Regions from separate parts of the Agrobacterium sp. DKPNP3 genome, predicted to be linked through region 2. Evidence: riboswitches for the same ligand, from Rfam matches in the RefSeq annotation. Region 2 holds a riboswitch; the other holds the start of a gene.
What was found. Region 2 has a riboswitch for S-adenosylmethionine ahead of ACUTJJ_RS03135 (O-succinylhomoserine sulfhydrylase). Riboswitches for the same ligand answer to the same signal wherever they lie in the genome.

Region 1 (7,442 bases), on a different contig from region 2:
GATTGAAGCTGAAACCGAGTGCCGTGAAGAAGTTTCTCGATACTTCGATGCTCTTGACCGGCAGGTTGACGAAAATCATGCGCATTTCAGACCTCCTCCATGAAGAGCGGGCATAGAACGTCAATTCCGCCTGTGTGTCAAAGCGCGGATGGACCAGTTACGCTGCATCAGCCCTCCAGCTCCTCGCGCAGCATCTCAAGCTCCAGCCATTCCTCTTCCATGGCCTCCAGCTTGTCACGCAGCTTTTCCATTTCCTGCGCCAGTTTGTTGAAGGTCGTCTGGTCCTTGGCAAAGAGTTCCGGGTCAGCCATACGCTGTTCCCGTTTTGCGATCTCTTCCTGGGTCTTCTCAATCTCCTTCGGCAGATTTTCGAGCGCGAATTTCTGCTTGAAGGAGAGTTTACCCTTCGTCTTTGCAGGCTCCTGCGATGCCGAGGCGGAAGATGACGCTTTCGCCTTTTCCTGCTTCTCCGCCTTGCGCTTTTCGTCCGCAGCACCCTTGCGCTGCGCCATCATGTCAGAATAGCCGCCGGCATATTCGATCCAGCGCCCGTCAGGCTGGTCGGGATTAACAGGCGCGATCGTGGAGGTCACGGTGCGGTCGAGAAAATCGCGGTCGTGGCTGACGAGGATGACCGTGCCGGAGAAGCCGGCAACGATTTCCTGCAGGAGGTCGAGCGTTTCGATATCGAGATCGTTGGTGGGCTCGTCGAGGATCAGAAGGTTGGTCGGCCGCGCCAGAATACGCGCGAGAATGAGGCGCGCGCGTTCGCCACCGGACAGGTTGCGAATGGGCGTGCGGGCCTGTTCCGGCTGGAACAGGAAATCTTTCATGTACCCCGTCACATGCTTCAACTCGCCGTTAACGAGCAGGTTTTCCCCGCGGCCATCGGTCAGATAATGCGCGAGCGTATCGTTCGGGTTGAGATCCTCGCGCTTCTGGTCGAGCGTCGCGATCTCCAGATTGGTGCCGAGCTTCACCGTGCCGCTATCCGGCTCGAGCTGGCCCGTGAGCATCTTCAGGAGCGTCGTCTTGCCGGCACCGTTGGGGCCCACGAAACCGATGCAGTCACCGCGATGGACACGCAGCGAAAACGGCGCGACGATGACGCGCTCGCCATAGGCCTTGGTGATGCTGTCGGCCTCGATGACGAGCTTGCCGGACTCTCGACCCTCCGTCACGGTTGCCTGGACGGAGCCCTGCGGCCCCTTATGGCCGCGATATTCCGCGCGCATTGCCTGAAGCTCGCCGACGCGACGCATGTTGCGCTTTCGCCTTGCGGTCACACCGTAGCGCATCCAGTGTTCTTCGCGCTCGATGGCCTTGCCGAGCTTGTGCTGCTCCAGCTCTTCTTCTTCCAACACCTTGTCGCGCCATTCCTCGAAATGGGCAAAGCCACGGTTGAGGCGGCGCGACTGGCCGCGATCGAGCCAGACGGTGGAAGTCGAGACCTTTTCGAGAAAGCGACGGTCGTGCGAAATCAGCACCAGCGCACTGCGTGTCTGCTGCAACTCGCTTTCCAACCATTCGATGGTCGGCAGGTCCAGATGGTTGGTTGGCTCGTCCAGCATCAGAATATCGGGTTCCGGCGCCATGACGCGGGCCAGGGCCGCCCGGCGGGCCTCGCCGCCGGAAAGGCTCTCCGGATTTTCCTGTCCGGTGAGGCCAAGATGTTCGAGAAGATAGGTGACGCGATAGGGATCGTCGCCGGGCCCGAGCCCCGCTTCGGCATAGGCCTGAACCGTATCGTAACCGGCAAAGTCCGGGGCCTGTTCGAGATAACGGATCGTCGCGGCCGGATGCCGGAACACCTCGCCCGACTGCGCCTCGACGAGACCCGCGGCAATCTTCATCAGCGTGGACTTGCCCGAGCCATTGCGTCCGACAAGGCAGATGCGGTCGCCCGGCTCTACCTGAAGATTGGCGCCGTCGAGCAGCGGGGTCACGCCGAAGGTCAGCTTGATGTCATCGAGTTTCAGAATTGGGGGTGCCAAGGCATCAGGCTCCGGTCAGATCATAGGGGCGGGCAAGCACGATGGCTTTTCCGCTTTTCAGCGAGAAATGCACGAGCCCGCCATTCGCGACATTGGAAATAGTGCGGGAAGAGCCGAAAGCAAGCGCAAAATCGTCCAGCGGATAGCGCACATTGCCGATATCGAGCCCCTCAAGGGCCGTAAAGCCGGCAACAGAGAACAGCGAAGCGGGCGGCAGATCGATATCCATCGAACCGGGGAGCAAGGGGCGTGCCTCTTCTTCGCCGGATGTCAGTGTCACTTCAAGACCACGCTCGGCGAGCGCCACCGCATAAAGAAGGTGCTGAAGTGCATGGTCGCTGCGTGGGCCGCCCAATGCGCCAACGAGCACCAGCGACCGAGCGCCGCGGGAAAGCGCCTCCGAAACGGCAATCTCCCCATCCGTCACGGCTTTTGCGGCCGGATACGGCTGCCGTTTGACATCGGGCCAGGTGTCGAGCAGCGCCTGATTGGCGGAATCGAAATCGCCCACCCACAGTTCGGGTGTTAAACCAAGCGGCGCGGCATGGCGCATACCGCCGTCGGCAGCGATCACGCGGCTATTCGCGACGGCCTCTTTCAGGCGATCGGTAACCGTCACATCGCCGCCAAGCAGAATGGTAAAACGCGCATTATCCATGCCCTGCCTTACCGCACCTCGGCCGAAAATGGAAAGGCGAAAGCCTTATAAAACCGCCTATATTGATTTTCGCCAGCTTCGGGATTATGAAACGCCTCAGTGGTGATTTGCCGACCGGCTTGCAGCCACTTTAAAGAAGTCGCTAAAGGGTCGAGGAAAAGGGCAATTTCCTGGGACCGGTCGCGATTTCCGCTGCCGGTTTTTTTGTTTTCGCAACGTTCTTTACGTCATCCGGAAAAGAGAGTTCGACATGCCAATCAAGATTCCCGATACGCTTCCCGCCTTTGAGACCCTCGTTCATGAGGGTGTGCGGGTCATGACCGAAACGGCGGCCATCCGGCAGGATATCCGTCCGCTCCAGATCGGGCTTCTCAACCTCATGCCGAACAAGATCAAGACGGAAATCCAGATGGCGCGCCTTGTCGGCGCCTCGCCGCTTCAGGTGGAACTCTCGCTCGTCCGCATCGGCGGTCATCGCGCCAAGAACACGCCGGAAGAACATCTCCTCTCCTTCTACGAGACGTGGGAAGAGGTGCGTCACCGCAAGTTCGACGGTTTCATCATCACCGGCGCTCCCATCGAGCTCCTCGACTATGAGGACGTTACCTACTGGAATGAAATGCAGAAGATCTTCGAGTGGACCCGCACCAATGTCCATTCGACGCTCAACGTCTGCTGGGGCGCGATGGCCGCCATCTATCACTTCCACGGGGTTCCGAAATACGAGCTGAAGGAAAAAGCTTTCGGGGTCTATCGCCACCGCAATCTCTGCCCCTCCTCGATCTATCTCAACGGCTTTTCAGATGACTTCCAGGTTCCGGTCTCGCGCTGGACCGAGGTTCGCCGCGCCGATATCGAAAAGCATCCCGATCTCGAAATTCTGATGGAATCGGAGGAAATGGGTGTTTGCCTGGTGCATGAGAAGGCGGGCAATCGTCTCTACATGTTCAATCATGTCGAATATGATTCGACATCGCTTTCGGACGAGTATTTCCGCGACGTGCATGCCGGCGTGCCGATCAAGCTGCCGCACGATTATTTCCCGCACAACGACCCGGAACTTGCACCGCTCAACCGTTGGCGCAGCCATGCCCACCTGTTTTTCGGGAACTGGATCAACGAAATTTACCAGACAACACCCTACGATCTCGACGCTATCGGACAGATGGCCGCCTGAACTGCGGGATTGCGAATTGCCGGAAAATGACGCAACGTCCGCCCGGCAATTCGCGACACCAGGGAGAATGACGAGATGAGCGACGGCGCGGCACGGGAAGATTTCGGTTTCACGGCAACCGGTGAGAAGGTCGAACGGGTAACCATCTCCAAGGGTGGCCTTACGGCGAAGGTCATTACCTGGGGCGCCGTCATTCAGGATCTGCGCCTCGAGGGTCATCAGCCGCCACTCGTTCTCGGCTTCGACAAATTCGAGGATTACAAATATTCCTCCTATTTCGGCGCCACCCCCGGCCGAAATGCCAATCGCATCGGCAACGGGAAGTTCTCAATCGATGGCCACGACTATCAACTGGAACTGAACGAAAAAGGCGTAAGCCACCTGCATGGCGGCAGCGACGGCATGGGCAAGCGCAACTGGATGCTGATGGAACATGGCGAAAGCCACGTGGTCCTGCAGATCATCGACCCCGATGGCCGCGCTGGTTACCCCGGCAACTGCACGGTTACGGCCACCTATACGATCCTCGATGGTGGGGTGCTGTCGGTCGTTTACGAAACGGTGACCGACAAACCCACGATCGCCAATGTCTGCCAGCATTCCTATTTCAATCTGGATGGTGCGGATACGGCCCTCGGCCACGAGATCAGCATTGCCGCCGACTTTTATCTTCCGACAAACGAGCAGCAGATCCCAACCGGCGAAATACGCCCCGTGGACGGGACGGTGTTCGACCTGCGCCAGCCGACGCCAATGCGACGCGAGGAAAACGGCGAACAGGTGCTCTACGATCACAATTTCTGTCTTTCCCCCGAGCGTCGCGCCAAGTCCAAGGTCGCCCGCGCCTATTCTCCAGCCTCCGACATCGCCCTTGAGGTTCACACCACTGAGCCCGGCGTGCAGTTCTATTCCGCCTTCAAGCTAGACGTTCCGGTTCCTGGCCTTGATGGCCGCCGTTATGGCCCGTTTGCCGGCTTCTGCCTGGAAACGCAGATATGGCCTGACGCCGTCAATCATCCGGATTTTCCGAACGCCATTCTGCGCCCGGGCGAAACCCTGCGTCAGGAAACGGATTATATTTTCAAGAAAGGCTGACGCGGCGCGAGCGATTTAATCCAGCACGCAGCCGACATAGCTGCCGGAGGCGCGGGCACGACGCTCGATAAGACCGGCGAGCCTTTGCAGTCCGCGCCCGGGCTTGCTTGCAACACGATCGATCGGATTGGGCAGGGAGACCGCGAGCAGTGCTGCCTGCTTGGAACTGAGCTTTGCGGCCGGCACTTTGAAATGGTGCTGGGCTGCGGCCTCGATGCCGTAAATGCCCGGCCCCCACTCCGCGACGTTCAGATAAATTTCCATCATCCGCTTTTTCGACCAGACGAAGTCAGCCGCGATCGCCAACGGCAGCTCCAGCCCCTTGCGCAGGAAAGAGCGTCCATTCCATAAAAACAGGTTCTTGGCAGTCTGCATTGGAATGGTGCTGGCACCACGGGTGGAGGCCCCGTCCAGCGCATCGGTCACAACGGATTGCATCTGGTTCCAGTCGACGCCGCCATGGAAACAGAATTGCCCGTCTTCAGACATCATCACCGACTGAACAAGGCGCGGCGAAATATCCTCGAGTGGCACCCAGCGCCTGTCATAACCTTGAAAAGTCGCGAGATCGGCAAGCATCAGCGTGGACACCGGCCGGATGAATGGCAGCGCATAAACCGGGATCAGCAGATACGGCAGGATCAGCAATGCCAGCAAGGTCAGGATGATGCGCTTGGCCAACGTGCGAAAATCCACCTTCGGACTGCTCCGGTCTTGCGCCGAGACGGCGTAATCTGCGTCGCTTTCAGGCGTACTGCTCAATATTCGTCAAAGCCCCGCACCAATTGAAGCCCTTCATAGTCCATTGCAGCCTTCAAGGCGAGTCCGCCGGAAGGTTGCTCCCATGGAATCACGAAAAGGTTGCTTGCCCTCGCCCGGCATGCCAAAGAGCGCGGCATGGACGCTCAGATGATCGATTTCGAAATGCGGCTGCGTGAAAATGCGGCGAGGACCGAGGCCCTGCTCGGGCAACTGCTTTCCGGCGAAGCCCGCGCGGACGAGATAACGCGCCCGGAGAAGCTGCTTGCCGCCATACGCCATGGCGTGCTGAACGGCGGCAAACGCCTGCGGCCATTCCTGGTCATCGAAAGCGCCGCGCTTCTGGGCGGAGATGCCGAGGCCGCACTTCACGTCGGCGCCGCGTTGGAATGCCTTCATTGCTACTCGCTTGTTCATGATGACCTGCCAGCCATGGACGATGATGACCTGCGCCGCGGCCAGCCGACCGTGCATCGCAAATTTGATGAGGCGACTGCCATCCTCGCGGGTGACAGCCTGTTGACACTTGCCTTCGACATCATCGCCTCGGACGAAAATCCGCTTTCACCCGATCGCAAAGTCGCGCTTGTGCTTTCGCTTGCCCGGGCGGCCGGGATCGGCGGCATGGCAGGTGGGCAGGCGCTTGATCTCGCGGCCGAAAAGAACCCGCCCGACGAGCCCGGAGTCGTTACATTGCAGGCTATGAAAACGGGCGCCCTGCTGCGCTTTGCCTGCGAGGCTGGCGCGCTGATTGCTGGCAGTGACCTATCCGAACGGCAAAGACTGCGCCTCTTCGGTGAAAAGCTCGGCTTGGCGTTCCAGCTGGCCGATGACCTGCTGGACCTGACTGCCGACGCCGCCACCATGGGCAAGGCAACTGGCAAGGACGCTGCCCGTGGCAAGGGCACGCTTGTGGCCCTGCGCGGCGAAGAATGGGCGCGCCGCAAGTTGCAGGAGCAGGTGGGCGAAGCGAGCGAACTCCTGGCCCCCTATGGCGAAAAGGCCGCGATTCTCACCGCGGCCGCAAAGTTCATCGCTGAACGGAAAAGCTGACAAGGTTTTCGCGACGTTGCTCGGTCATGACGGACGAGATCCGGCATCCAGCGAATACGCGTTTGCGCCAGAGAAGGAGTTTTCAGCGATCAATGACTTGATTGCACGTCACCCCGGAACAGTCCGGGGTGACGGCTTTAAGCTATTGCTTTAGCGGCGAAATCAGTACTTCAACGCGGCGGTTCTGCGCGCGGCCGTCGGGCGTTGCATTCGAGGCAATCGGTTGTGACGGACCGAAGCCTAGGGTCGAGATACGTCGCTGGTCGACTCCGCGTGCGCCGAGATAATTTGCGACTGACGCCGCGCGACGCTCCGAAAGCGCCTGGTTGTGCGGCAGGCTACCGGTGGAATCGGTGTGGCCGTTGATGTCGATCAGCGTGCGGTTGAACTTGTTCAGCACGATGGCGACGGAATCGAGCGTTGGGTAGAAGGGCGGAATGACCTGATCCTGATCCGTCGCGAAGGTGATGTTCGATGGCATGTTGAGAACGATGCTGTCGCCACGGCGCGTCACCGAAACGCCGGTTCCCTGCAGCTGGGCGCGAAGCTCGGCTTCCTGGCCGTCCATGTAGTTGCCGATCGCACCACCTGCGAGCGCACCGATACCAGCGCCGATAAGCGCAGCATTGCGGCGACCGACCGGCGAACCGCCGACAGCAAGACCACCGAGAGCACCAACAACGGCGCCGATGCCGGCGCCACCTGC
Region 2 (7,442 bases):
AGCGCTTCTTGGACGTCGATGATCTTGTTGGAAAGGTCGCTGGAGCGGGTGAAGGGAATCGAACCCTCGTATTCAGCTTGGGAAGCTGCTGCTCTACCATTGAGCTACACCCGCACCGTCTAAGACATCGGATAGTTCGCGGCAGGTGTCAAGCACCCGCCGGTTCGGTCACTCAGCGCGAAAATGTTTCGAGAGCTTCAGGCCCTGTGCCTGATAGTTGGAGCCAAGGCCAGTGCCGTAGAGACCATCAGGCTTTTCCAACATGTGCTCGTAGACCAGGCGTCCGACGATCTGGCCATGCTCCAGAATGAAGGGCACTTCATGGCTGCGCACTTCAAGCACAGCGCGGCTGCCGCTGCCGCCTGCCTGCGCATGGCCGAAGCCGGGATCGAAGAAGCCGGCGTAATGCACGCGGAATTCGCCCACCAGCGGGTCGAAGGGCGTCATTTCGGCGGCGTAAAGCGGCGGAACGTGGACAGCTTCGCGCGAGACGAGAATATAGAATTCGTCCGGATCGAGAATAAGCTCGGCGCGGCCACGGGCGTAAAGTGGCTCCCAGAAATCGAGTACATCGTGCTGGGCCTTCCTGTCGACATCCACCACCGCCGTATGATGTTTGCCGCGATAACCGATCAGGCCGTTGTCGCCGAAGCCCTTGAGGTCGATGGACAGCGCGATGCCGCCGCCGGTCACGTTCGGCGTGTCGCTGGCGACCAGCATTTCCGTTTCGTGCAGCTTCAGCAATTCGGCTTCGTTGAGCAGCGAATGGCCGATGCGGAAGCGGATCTGTGACAGGCGTGAGCCGCGGCGCACGACGATCGGAAACGTGCGCGGGCTGATTTCGAGATAGAGCGGGCCGGCATAACCCGCCGGTATCTTGTCGAATTCCTGCGCGTTGTCGGTCATTACGCGCGTGAAGATATCGAGACGGCCGGTTGAGCTTTTGGGATTGGCAGAGGCGGACATGTCGGCCGGCAACGCCAGGCTCTCCATCAGCGGCACGATATAGACACAGCCGGTTTCCAGCACCGCGCCCTGGCTTAAATCGACCTCGTGCAGGCTCAGACGATTGAGCTTGTCGATGACCTGGGTTCCGGGGCCGGGCATGAAGCTGGCGCGCACGCGGTAAGCTTTCGAGCCGAGCCTGAGATCGAGGCTGGCGGGCTGCACCTGATCCGCGTCGAGATCGGCCTCACTCTTCAGCTTGCCGCCCGCAAACAGCGCGCGTATTGCGCCATCCGCCAAAATGCCCGTGGTTCTCATCATGGTCATCATTCCTTTTTACGGCGACAAAACCAAAAGGAAGGCATTGACGCAAGCCGGTAACGGCAGTAAGGCAAGTTATCCCGTGGTGATTTGGCCGGTCGGCTTGCAGCCACGTTAAACAAGTGGCTAAAAAGACCGGGTGCTAGGAACCGGTCTGCTTTTGCGGCCGGTTTTTTTGTTTTGAAGGTGATCACATGAGCAATAAATGGCGCCCGGCAACCCAGCTCGTTCACGGTGGTACGCTACGCTCCCCTTATGGTGAAACGTCGGAAGCAATCTATCTGACCCAGGGCTTCGTCTACGAAAACTCCGAAGCTGCCGAAGCGCGCTTCAAAGGTGAGACGGACGGCTTTATCTATGCCCGTTATGCGAGCCCCACCAATGACATGTTCGAGAAGCGCATGTGCCTGCTGGAAGGTGCTGAAGACGCCCGTGCGCTCGCTTCTGGCATGGCCGCCGTTACCGCGGCGATCATGTGCCAGCTGCGCGCCGGCGACCACATCGTTGCTGCCCGTGCGCTTTTCGGTTCCTGCCGCTGGGTGGTTGAAACGCTGGCGCCGAAATATGGCATCGAATGCACGCTGATTGATGGCCGTGATCTCGGCAACTGGGAAAAGGCAATCCAGCCGAATACGAAGCTGTTTTTCCTCGAAAGCCCAACCAATCCGACGCTCGAAGTGGTGGATATTGCCGGCGTGGCGAAGCTCGCCAACCAGATTGGCGCGAAAGTGGTGGTCGACAATGTCTTCGCCACACCGCTTTTCCAGAAACCGCTCGAACTCGGCGCTCATATCGTCGTTTATTCTGCCACCAAACATATTGACGGCCAGGGACGCTGCCTCGGCGGCGTGATCCTTTCCGACAAGAAATGGATCGAAGAAGAGCTGCAGGATTATTTCCGCCATACGGGTCCCGCCATGTCGCCGTTCAATGCGTGGACGCTGCTGAAGGGTATTGAAACGCTGCCGCTGCGCGTAAAGCAGCAGACGGCCAATGCCTCGAAGATCGCGGATTTTCTGGCAGACAGCGGCAAGGTCGCCAGGGTCATCTATCCCGGCCGCGCCGACCACCCACAGGCGGATATCATTGCGCGCCAGATGTCCGGCGGCTCGACGCTGGTGGCTTTCGAGCTGAAAGGCGGCAAGGAGGCGGCCTTCAAGCTGCAGAACGCGCTTGAGATCGTGAAGATTTCCAACAATCTGGGTGACGCCAAGAGCCTCATTACCCACCCCGGCACGACGACGCATAAGAACCTCACAGACGAGGCACGGGCGGAACTCGGTATCTCCGGCGGCACATTGCGCCTTTCCTGCGGTATCGAGGACACGGACGATCTGGTGGAAGATCTGGCAAAGGGTCTTGCGGCGGTTTCCGTCTGAAGCTGAAATAGCTTAAGCCATGGCCCGGCTGATGTCCGGCCATGGCTTCTGGCGCCCGAGAAGGCCGCGCCAGGAAACCAATATTTACCTTTACCGTTATCCCTAATGTAAAAAACAGCGCAACAGGAGACGCCCCCTGCCCGTCAAGTCATTCATTTCCTTGACGATAGCCAGAGCCTATAGTGTAGAATGCGGCGGCAGGCATAAATTCGAGGTGTGGTGCGTATGTATCGTGCTCTGACAAGGGATATCGAGGTGACGGTTGATCCGTATTATCTCGAAGACCAATCCGACCCGGATGACGATCGTTATGTCTGGGGCTACAAGGTCGTGATTGCGAACAACTCCGACATTCCGGTCACTCTCGTCAATCGTTACTGGCACATTACCGATCAGAACGGCCAGGTGGACGAGGTCTATGGTCCTGGAGTCGTGGGCGAGAAACCACATCTCAAACCTGGCGACAGCTATGAGTATTCTTCCGGCTGTCCGCTGGATACGCCTTCGGGCCTGATGTTCGGCCATTATGAAATGGAAACGGAAAGCGGTGAGGTGTTCAATGTCACGATACCAGCCTTCTCGCTGGATTCGCCAGGCCTGATGCGGGTTTTGAATTGATGAAACCGCAGGAACGCGAAAGCCGCGCGTTAAAAGCGTTGTTCAGAGTGTCGGTAAGATAAAAAATCTCTCTTCCGTCATGCCGGACTAGAGCGGCATCCAGCCACAGCGCGTCTGCAGCGTGAGAGAGTGTTACGCAATCAAGACTTGATCATGCTGGATCCCGGCTCGAGGCCGGGATCATGGTGTGCGAGGGCACGGCTATCCTCGTCAGACGTTTTCAAATTCGCTGACATCATAGCGGTAGGTCGTGGAGCAGAACTCGCAGGTAACGGCGATGGCCCCATCTTCCTCGCTCGCCTTGATTTCTTCGGCGGTAAAGCCTGACAGAACGCCCTTGATCTTGTCGCGCGAGCAACTGCAACGATCGAAAACCGCCTGCGGATCATAGATGCGTACGCCGCTCTCATGGAAAAGCCGGAAGAGAAGGCGTTCCACCGGCACCTGCGGATCGGTCAGTTCGTCGGTATCAACCGTGTTCAGCAGCGTAACCGCTTCCGTCCAGGCATCATCCTCCTGCACCTCATGGCCGCCTTCATCACCATCGCCGCCATGCAGATCACGCATGCGTAGCCGCTCGGGCGCCTGTGGCAGGAACTGCGCGATAACGCCGCCCGCACGCCAGCCGTGGCGCGGCTTGCCGGCGCCATCACGGTCGAAGAACTCGGCAACGCCGAGACGGACGCGAGTGGGAAGCTGTTCCGACTGGCGGAAATATACCCCGGCAATGTCTTCCAGCGATGAGCCATCAAGTGGCACGATGCCCTGATACGGCTGCATGCCCGCACCCTGATCGATCGTGAAAGCGAGAATGCCGGTTCCGAGCAATTGCTCCGGCGAGGTGGCGCCCTCGGCAATCGCCGCTGCGAGACGCTCTTCATCGAAACGGGCGTAAGCGCGCATGCTTTCCGGCGCGGTGAAATCAGCAACTAGAAGGTCGACCGGACCATCGCCCTTGGTCTGAAGCGTGAGCTTTCCGGAAAATTTAAGCGAGGTGCCGATCAGCGCCGTCAGAACAGTCGCTTCCGCGAGCAGCCGGGCGACTGCGGCCGGATAGTCATGCCGCTCGAGAATGGCGTTCAGCAATGGCCCAACCTGAACCGCGCGGCCGCGCACATCCAGACCTTCGACCTGAAAGGGTACAACCTTGTCGTCGCCAGCAAAATCGAGATCGTCCAGTTCAACCGTTACATCTGCCATATCATACTCCTTGGCGCAGCCGCGGCGCCGCTACCGTCCAAAAGTCCGGCTTTCAAAATGTGCTTTTTTGCTTGTCGCACAGAGACCCGCGAAGAGAAACCGCTCCCGGGGAAAAACGTGCAAATCGTGATGAAGGCCCGCCAGAAAACCGACGAGCCTCTTCGAAGTCCAACAGATGGTAATCGCTGCCGAAAAGTTCAAGCACCCGTCCGACGTTCAGCAAACGGGTGGTATCTTCAGATGACGCCCATGCACCAGGCGATGATTGATTTCTGCGCGTGGAGGCGGTTTTCCGCCTCGTCGAAGACCACCGATTGCGGGCCGTCGATCACCGCATCCGTCACCTCTTCACCGCGATGGGCCGGAAGGCAATGCATGAACAGGGCGTCCTTTTCAGCCTTGGCCATCAGCGCTTCGTTGACCTGATAGGGCTGGAAGATGTTGTGGCCGCGCGCCTTGTGTTCCTGGTTCATGGAAACCCAGGTGTCGGTCACCACGCAATCGGCGCCAGCGACGGCCTTTTCCGCATCATGATACAGTGCGATCTCGCCGCCATTGTTGCGGGCCCAGTTCAGGAACTTATCATGCGGTTCGGAACCCATGGGAACCGCCATCGTCATGCGATACCCGAACCGAGCCGAACCCTCGACGAAGGAATGGAGGACATTGTTGCCGTCGCCCGTCCAGGCAATGGTCTTGCCTTTTATCGGCCCACGATGTTCCTCGAAGGTCATGATGTCAGCCATGATCTGGCAGGGGTGCGTGTCATCGGTCAGGGCGTTGATGACAGGCACGGTTGCGTGTTCGGCAAGCTCAAGCAGACGCGAATGATCCGTTGTACGGATCATGATGGCGTCGACATAACGCGACAGGACCTTGGCCGTATCGCCGATCGTTTCGGCCCGGCCGAGTTGCATCTCCGTGCCAGAGAGGAAAAGCGTTTCGCCGCCAAGCTGGCGCATGCCGACATCGAAAGAGACCCGGGTGCGGGTGGACGGCTTTTCGAAGATCATAGCCAGCATCTTGCCGGCAAGCGGCTTTTCCGCTGTGCCGGCCTTGGTCGCCGCCTTGCGTGCCCGGGCATCATCGAGAATCGCCCGCAGGTCCTGCGAGCCGACGGCCGACAGGTCGAGAAAATGTTTAGGTGAAGCCATTTCAAACTGTCCCATGCTCGCGAGCCCCGGCAAAGAGGCCCGCCCTTTAGTGTTTTCTCAGGCGATTTTCGCCTGTTTTGCGGTCAGGGATGCGGCGGCCGCTTCCACGCGCGCCAGACCCTCACGGGCCTCCTCCGCGGTGGTGACGAGCGGCGGCAGGAGACGGATGACATTGTCACCCGCCGGTACACCAAGCAGATGTTCCGCACGCATGGCCTGGAGCAATTCACCTGAGGGGATCCTCGCCTTGATGCCGAGAAGCAGGCCTTCGCCGCGAATTTCCTCGATCACGTCGGGGTAACGATCCTTCAATGAGGCAAGCCCCTGGCGGAACACAAGCGCGACATCACGAACATTGTCCAGAAAGCCGTCAGCAAGAACAACATCAAGGACCGCATTGCCGACGGCCATCGCCAGCGGATTGCCGCCATAGGTCGTGCCGTGCACACCCGCCGTCATGCCGGAAGCAGCTTCGGCCGTTGCGAGGCAGGCGCCAAGCGGGAACCCGCCGCCGATACCCTTGGCAACCGCCATGATATCGGGCGCGACGCCGGTGTGCTCATAGGCGAAAAGCTTACCCGTACGTCCGACGCCGGTCTGAACCTCATCGAAGATCAGCAGCATGCCATGCTCGTCACAGAGCGAGCGCAGCAGTTGCAGGAATTCCTTCGCCGGCGCGCGGATGCCGCCCTCGCCCTGAATGGGCTCGATCAGCAGCGCTGCTGTTTCGGCCGTGATGGCGGCCTTCAGCGCATCGACGTCACCGAAGGGAACCTGATCGAAACCTTCGACCTTGGGACCGAAACCTTCGAGATATTTCTGTTGGCCACCGGCAGCGATCGTCGCCAGCGTCCGGCCATGGAAGGCGCCTTCAAAGGTAATGATGCGAAACTTCTCAGGATGGCCCTTGGAATAATGGTAACGGCGTGCGGTCTTGATCGCACATTCCAGCGCTTCCGCGCCGGAATTGGTGAAGAAAACCTTGTCGGCGAAGGTTGCTTCCGTCAGACGCTTGGCAAGCTTTTCCTGGCCCGGCACTTCATAGAGGTTGGAGACGTGCCAGACCTTTTCGGCCTGCGTCTTGATCGCCTCCACAAGGTGCGGATGGGCATGGCCCAGCGAATTCACAGCCACGCCAGCCGCAAAATCGAGATATCGCTCGCCGCTTTCCGTGTACAGCCAGACGCCCTCGCCTCGCTCAAAACGCAGGGGGGCTCTTGCAAATGTATCGAACAATGGCGCGGCGGCTTCGGCCATGGCTGTATCACTCCTTGCGCAAATGCGCTGTAAGACGGTTGTCAATAGGCTCTTAGGGTTATCCCTTGCCTGAAAATCAAAAATGCCGCCTCGCGGCGGCAGGGGCACTATTGTCACTTCGCTTGCCGATGTCAACAAAAGTCCGTATTCCCTAGGGTTCTCAAGCCCTAGTAGGTGGCTGGGCGCCAGACCCAAGGTGTTGCCTTTCTGACTCAACCCGCCAGCAAGTTGGGGAAAACCGCAAAATCGATTCGAGATGATTCCCGCGACTCTTGCCACGGAGTCTGCGTGGCACTAGGTTAATCGCTAATTACTAGACTGCAATGCGGCGGAACTAGTCACCAAAAATCAGGCAGAAACCACACTCGCGGCACTCCCGCGAGACGGAGAGGGATTCTGCCAAAAATACACGCGAAAAGCGGAGAAGCGGCATGAACTGGACAGACGAACGGGTCGAAAAGCTCAAGAAATTGTGGTCCGAGGGACTTAGCGCCAGCCAGATAGCAGCGCAGCTGGGCGGTGTTAGCCGCAACGCCGTCATCGGCAAGGTCCACCGTCTCAACCTGCC

Region 1: it holds a riboswitch for S-adenosylmethionine, as region 2 does, so the genes downstream of both, metA (homoserine O-acetyltransferase MetA) here and ACUTJJ_RS03135 (O-succinylhomoserine sulfhydrylase) in region 2, are expected to answer to the same signal.

Annotation. Positions count from the first base shown of each region.
Region 1 covers NZ_JBQYSN010000023.1:5,755-13,196, forward strand. The annotation lists gene ACUTJJ_RS09045 (VOC family protein) at 1-85, opposite strand, end outside; gene ACUTJJ_RS09050 (ABC-F family ATP-binding cassette domain-containing protein) at 168-1,994, opposite strand; gene ACUTJJ_RS09055 (thiamine diphosphokinase) at 1,999-2,652, opposite strand; SAM riboswitch at 2,742-2,818, shown strand; gene metA (homoserine O-acetyltransferase MetA) at 2,903-3,829, shown strand; gene ACUTJJ_RS09065 (aldose epimerase family protein) at 3,905-4,924, shown strand; gene mtgA (monofunctional biosynthetic peptidoglycan transglycosylase) at 4,940-5,686, opposite strand; gene ACUTJJ_RS09075 (polyprenyl synthetase family protein) at 5,822-6,736, shown strand; gene ACUTJJ_RS09080 (OmpA family protein) at 6,879-7,442, opposite strand, start outside.
Region 2 covers NZ_JBQYSN010000006.1:38,799-46,240, reverse strand. The annotation lists tRNA gene ACUTJJ_RS03145 (tRNA-Gly) at 41-114, opposite strand; gene ACUTJJ_RS03140 (2'-deoxycytidine 5'-triphosphate deaminase) at 169-1,266, opposite strand; SAM riboswitch at 1,339-1,417, shown strand; gene ACUTJJ_RS03135 (O-succinylhomoserine sulfhydrylase) at 1,461-2,645, shown strand; gene apaG (Co2+/Mg2+ efflux protein ApaG) at 2,871-3,263, shown strand; gene ACUTJJ_RS03125 (Hsp33 family molecular chaperone) at 3,474-4,463, opposite strand; gene argF (ornithine carbamoyltransferase) at 4,700-5,617, opposite strand; gene ACUTJJ_RS03115 (aspartate aminotransferase family protein) at 5,675-6,874, opposite strand; gene ACUTJJ_RS03110 (GcrA family cell cycle regulator) at 7,306-7,442, shown strand, end outside.